DNA from 2 places in the Ruminococcus sp. AF17-22AC genome. Region 2 is predicted to be linked to the other one. Evidence: riboswitches for the same ligand, from Rfam matches in the RefSeq annotation. Region 2 holds a riboswitch; the other holds the start of a gene.
The links. Region 2 has a riboswitch for cyclic di-GMP ahead of DWW86_RS04630 (ABC transporter substrate-binding protein). Riboswitches for the same ligand answer to the same signal wherever they lie in the genome.
Positions count from the first base shown of each region.

Region 1: linked by a shared signal. The riboswitch ahead of DWW86_RS13220 (substrate-binding periplasmic protein) and the one ahead of DWW86_RS04630 (ABC transporter substrate-binding protein) in region 2 are both predicted to bind cyclic di-GMP.

Region 1 covers NZ_QRXT01000010.1:59,648-62,852, reverse strand. Annotated here, with positions in the region: gene DWW86_RS13225 (endonuclease MutS2) at 1-1,246, opposite strand, end outside; cyclic di-GMP riboswitch class I at 1,607-1,682, shown strand; gene DWW86_RS13220 (substrate-binding periplasmic protein) at 1,814-2,629, shown strand; gene DWW86_RS13215 (ATP-binding protein) at 2,613-3,205, shown strand, end outside.
Region 2 covers NZ_QRXT01000002.1:291,770-294,974, forward strand. Annotated here, with positions in the region: gene DWW86_RS04625 (damage-control phosphatase ARMT1 family protein) at 150-1,022, shown strand; cyclic di-GMP riboswitch class I at 1,244-1,319, shown strand; gene DWW86_RS04630 (ABC transporter substrate-binding protein) at 1,419-3,205, shown strand, end outside.

The sequences.
Region 1 (3,205 bases), on a different contig from region 2:
AGAGCTCATCAAAAAGTACGAGAGAATGACGGTCTGCTTTATCCAGAAAAGAAACAATATTGGTCATATGTGAGGAAAAAGTACTTAAGGACTGTTCAATACTCTGTTCATCACCAATGTCTGCATAAACTTCATGAAAAAGTGCAAGTTCGCTGCGGTCAAGTGTCGGAATATGAAGCCCGGACTGTCCCATAAGAGTCAGAAGGCCGACTGTCTTGAGGGATACGGTTTTACCACCGGTATTCGGACCTGTGATGACAAGAAGATCAAATGTGTCACCGAGCCGGATGTCGATTGGGACCACTTTCTTTTTGTTGATGAGTGGATGGCGGGCCTTTTTGAGATTGATGCGTCCTTCATCGTTAAAAATCGGTTCGCTGGCATTCATATCCATGGCAAGTGCAGCTCTTGCAAAAATGAAATCAAGCTGTACCATGATCTTAAGGTTCAGTGAAATAGTTTCCTGTTCCAGTGCAATCTGCTGGCTGAGATCTGCAAGGATCACTTCGATTTCTTTTTGCTCCTGTAACTCCAGTTCGCGAATGTCGTTATTTAATTTAACAACAGACATCGGTTCGATGAAAAGTGTAGAACCGGTGGAGGACTGGTCGTGGATCATTCCGGGAACCTGACCTTTGTATTCGGCTTTAACCGGAATACAGTATCTGCCGTTTCGCATGGTGATGACAGAATCCTGCAGATAAGTACGGGCACCGCCGTTTACCAGTGAAGCGAGCTGTGTGTGGATTCGGTCATTAGTGATTTTCATATTGCGGCGGATCTGGCGAAGTGCCGGGCTTGCATCATCACTGAACTCATCCTCAGAAATAATACATCTGCGAATTTCGGCAGAGAGTGGTGTCAGTGGAGAAAGTGCATCAAACATACCATCCAGAGAATCGACCGGAAGATCGTTTCGTTCTTTACGTGAATATGCTTTGACTCTGGAAGTATTTTCCAGAAGAGCGCAGATAGCAAGAATTTCCTGAATACCGAGAGAACTTCCGATTTCCAGACGTTTCAGGGAACCACGTATGTCTTTGACACTTCCGAAAGAAACAGAGCCTTTCTGAAAAAGTCTTGTCAGGGCATCCTTCGTCTGAATCTGCATCAGACGGATCTCTTCAAGATCGGTGGAGGGTTCCAGATTTTTACAGAGCTGCTTGCCCATATAGGAAGAAGCTTTGTCTGTAAGTTTTTCTATGATTTTTGGATATTCCAATGCATTAAGTGCTTTTTGATTCATAATAACTCCTCGTTGCTGAATTGGCTTAGTTTACCAGTTTCTATTCTACATGATTTAGGCAGGAATGAAAAGAAAAATGTGAAATTTTGTTCATAAAAACTTCATAAAATCCGACTCTTCAGAAATACTTGTCGAAAAGTGTCGAATTGTAATCTATTGTGTTATAGCAGAAGTGGCAGTATGATAAAAGAAAAAGGTGTGCGAGTATATATAGTGACTGTTCTTGTTTTGTTACTGTTTATTCCGTTCACAGCAACCTTGTTTTACTTTTAATCGTTAAATCAGTAAGGTTTTTCTTGTGTAGAATATAGCATTAAAGTATAATAAAAGCAGTTTTTTGCACACGTTTAAAAGTTATAATAAGGAAATCGGCAAACCAGATGAAAGTCTGGGACGCAAAGCTACAGGGCCTGTAAAATGGCAGCCAGTTGCATAAAATGAGGTGCACTGTCTGTGAGACGGTGTTTTTTTATTTTTATGATGTTATTTCACAGACGTAATCATCATGATTTTATCGGGAAGAGAGAATAATATGAAAATCAAAAAAATAGCAGGGATGGAAAAGAAATGAAAGAAAAAAGAGTGATCGCAGGCATTCTGCTTGTGGGAATTTTAGCAGTCACCCTGACAGGGTGTAAAAATACAGACAGCAGAAATAAAGAAACCGAAAAGCCGGTCATCACGCTTGGCAGCGACAACTATCCACCATACAATTATCTGAATGAAGATGGTGAGCCTACGGGCATAGATGTAGAACTGGCGGCAGAAGCTTTCAAAAGAATGGGATATCAGGTGGATGTTGTCCAGATTGACTGGGAGAAGAAAAAAGAACTGGTGGAGAGCGGAGAGATTGACTGTATCATGGGCTGTTTTTCCATGGAAGGACGCCTTGATGATTACCGATGGGCCGGACCGTACATAGCAAGCCGTCAGGTGGTTGCTGTAAATGAGAACAGTGATATCTATAAACTGAGTGACCTGGAGGGAAAGAACCTGGCTGTTCAGTCCACAACCAAACCGGAAGGCATCTTTCTGAACCGGACAGATGAGAGAATTCCAAAACTGGGAAATCTGATCAGTCTTGGACACAGAGAGCTGATCTATACGTTCCTGGGGAAAGGATATGTAGATGCAGCTGCCGCACATGAGGAATCGATTGTCCAGTATATGAAAGATTATGATGCAAGCTTCCGTATCCTGGAAGAACCTTTGATGCTCACCGGAATAGGTGTTGCTTTCGCAAAAGATGATGACAGAGGAATCTGTGAGCAGATGAACCAGACTCTGGAAGAAATGCGGCAGGACGGCACGACTCTGAAAATCGTTGGAAAATATCTGGATGATCCGGAAAAGTATCTGGAGGTGGATGATCTTGGATATTAAGAGAAAGAAAAAAGAAAAACGAATCCGGCTGATCGGTGGTCTGATTGGAATCTGTGTGGCTGTAGTCTCTCTGTTTTATTTCTTCCACGCAGAAAAAGCGGAAGCAGAGAAAAGAATGGTGGAGATTGTAAATTATGTCAAAGTGCAGTGTTCAACCTACACTCATTATAATGAATCTTCGGAATCCAAGAGCCTTCTCCGTGCTATTGAAAGTGCCAGACAGATGAGTACAAATATTAACATGGAAACAGAAAACGGCGGTCAGCTGAGCCGGGAATTGCTGAAAGGAAATCTGCAGACTCTCTGGGTGGATGGTATCATTGTACTGGATAAAGAAGGAAAGACGGACTGTGAATACAGCACGGATGAATCTCTTGCCAATGAGATTACGGAGTATCTGCAAAAAGAAATTATCACGGATTTTGCCGGATATGAAGAAAGATCTTATTCGGAACGTTTTATCAGAGAAGACGGGTCACGTATCGACATTGCAGCCTGTGCCAGAAAAGATGCACCGGGTATCGTTGCTGTTTATTATTATACATCTCCGGAATTTGTCAGAAACTATACATTGAC
Region 2 (3,205 bases):
GCATCATGGAAATACAGAAAAAATAGTAAATAGTATAGCAGAAACGTGTCGGGTCGATATTGAAAATAGAACAACAATCTACAAAAAAGAAAATGAAAAGAATCATTTTTATTTACTGTAATAAACTAATATGATGTAGGGAGAATAATATGGTTATAAATAAAGAATGTAAAAAATGTCAGATAAAACGAAATGTTGATAAATACCCTGATAATGTAACTAAAGAAGAAATAAAAAAATATCAATATGAAGTTAACGAAATCATAAGGAATAGTGATGGATTAACTACACCACAGATAGCAGAGAAAATGGACAACCTTCGTCGGGATATGTTTGGGAATTTAATGGACTATACGGAAATTAAAAAACATTATAATCAATTAATGTTGGAATGTCTTCCATATATGAAAAATAGAGTTAATATAGCTGAAGATCATTTGAAAATGGCAATACAGTATGCGATGGTTGGAAATTATATTGATTTTGGTGCATTAGAAAATGTGAATGAAATTAAGTTAAAAACTCAGCTGGATGAAGCAGTAAATATACATATAGATCCTAATCTGCTGACTGTTTTTCAGAAAGATATAGTCAATGCAAACAGGTTAGTTTATTTTACAGATAACTGCGGAGAAATTGTAACAGATAAGTTATTCATTTCAACTCTTCGAGATATTAATCCTGATTTGTATATATCTGTAATTGTAAGAGGAAAGCCGGTTCTAAATGATGCGACATTAGAGGATGCAAAATATATTCATATGGAAAATGTTGCGCAAAAGGTAATTGGAAACGGTACAGGAATGCCAGGTAACGTTATAGGAGCAATATCCCAGGAAGCAATGGAGGAGATCAAGAACGCTGATTTGCTGATTTCTAAAGGTCAGGGGAATTATGAAGGATTAAGTGGTTGCGGATTAAATATTTATTATTTTTTCCTATGCAAATGTGAAATGTTTATGAGACGTTTTGGCGTTGAACAATTTACGGGGATTATGACAAGAGAAGAAGTTATTAAATGATACAGGGTGATCAAGGTAGGGTAAAAATTCACTCAAGAAAATAATATATCATGGATTAACCGTTTTTCTAAAAGATGAGTCGGAGGTCACGGATAACAATGTGGCTTTCGGCTTTTTTGTTTTTGAACGTTAAAACGGTTATTTTTTTTCTTGTGTATAATAGAGTGTTAAAGTATAATAAAATCAGTTTTTTGCATAAGTTTAAAAGCTATAATCTATAATAAGGAAATCGGCAAACCAGATGAAAGTCTGGGACGCAAAGCTACAGGGCCTTTAAAATGGCAGCCAGTTGCATGAAATGAGGTGCACTGTCTGTCTGACGGTGCTTTTTTACGGTGTTATTTCATAGACGTAACAATAATGATTTTGTCAGGAAAGAATGAGGAAAATAAGAGTATGAAAAAGGCAAAACGTTGTCTGATAGCAGTGGTGTCAGGTATACTTGCAACAACTGCTGTTTTGTCTGGATGTGGACAGTCAAAGAAAGAAATATCTAAAAACGATGATCATCTTACCGTTTATCTGTGGGAAAATCGTTTGATGAAAAATATTGCACCTTATATCCATGAACAGTTTCCTGATCAGGATATTGAATTTATTATTGGTAACAATGATACCGATTTATACAGTTATTTTAAAGAACATGATGAATTACCGGATATCATAACAGTACGTCGATTCTCCGGAACAGATGCACAGGACTTACAGCCTTATCTTATGGATTTTGCTTCTTATGATGTTGTTTCTAAGTATTATTCTTATGCGGTGCAATATTATAAGAATGAGGAGGATGAAATCCAGTGGCTGCCAATCTGTGGTATTCCGCAGACGATCATTGCCAACAAAACACTATTTGATCAGTATGGCGTAAAGATTCCAGAAAATTATGAGGAATATGTACAGGCCTGTCAGCAGTTTTATGATAATGGCATAAAACCGTATTCCATGGATCTTGGGGAAGACTGGTCTAATAATGAAATCATCCAGGCGGCGGCAATCGGTGAGTTTACAAGCCTGGATGGTATTGAATGGCGAAACGGTGCAGAGACTGCAGCGGATGAAGTGAAGTTTGATGATGTATTATGGAAACGTATTTTTTCAGAAACCAGTCAGTTTCTTAAGGACTCGCATTTTGGCAAAGAAGATATCAATATTGACGTCGATACAGGAATCCAGATGTTTGTCGAGGGAAAATCAGCAATGTTTCATGGACATCCGACGGTTATGCAGCAGGTGCAGAAACAGATGGATGCGGAGCTGATCCGTATTCCTTACTTTTCACAGACATCGGATGAATCCTATGTGTACATGACTCCGTCCTTAAACATTGCATTTAACAAAAATCTGGAAAAAGACCGGGAGAAACTGGATACTGCACTGGATGTGCTGGATTGTATGATTTCAGAAGAGGGGCAAAAGCTGATTGCGGATGGAAGCGGTGTTATTTCATTGAATACAGATGTTCCAACCATGATGCAGGATGTGCCAGGACTGAAAGAGGAAATTAATAATAATGCTGTTTATATCCGGTATTCCGCTCAAAAATCATTTGATGCAAGTCTTGAGGCTGTTCACGGATTACTGACAGGGGAAATGGATGAAACACAGGCTTATGATACTTTTCGCAGTGTAATGAATCGTAAAGATCCAGAAGAAAAAGCAATGGTGAATTTTGAAAATGAATATTCCATTTCACTGAACGATAGAAATGGCCGTGATGCAGCATCTTCCATTTTAACTACGATCAGAGAAGAAAATGATGCACAGCTGGCGCTGGCACCATATTATTATTTTACTTCTTCTATGTACAAAGGAGAATGCACCAATAGCCGGGTTGGCATGATGACAGCGAAGAGTTCAGATACAGTATTATATTTTGCAAAAATTAATGGTAAACAGGTTTATGAACTCGTGGAAAATTATCTCGCCGAAGCTGATGAGAATTTTTATGTAACAAATAAATACGAATTACCAATTGCATCCGGTATGAAAATGATCGTCAATCAAGAGGAAAGTGGATTTTCATTAAAGGACTTGACAGTTAATGATAAGAAAATAGACAAAGAAAAGGAATACTCTATTCTTCTTACAGACACCACAATGTCTGTTTTGAAAAAAATAAATCCGAAATGTGAGATTGAGCAGCTTAAAGATACAACATTATCAAGTGCATGGATCGAAGC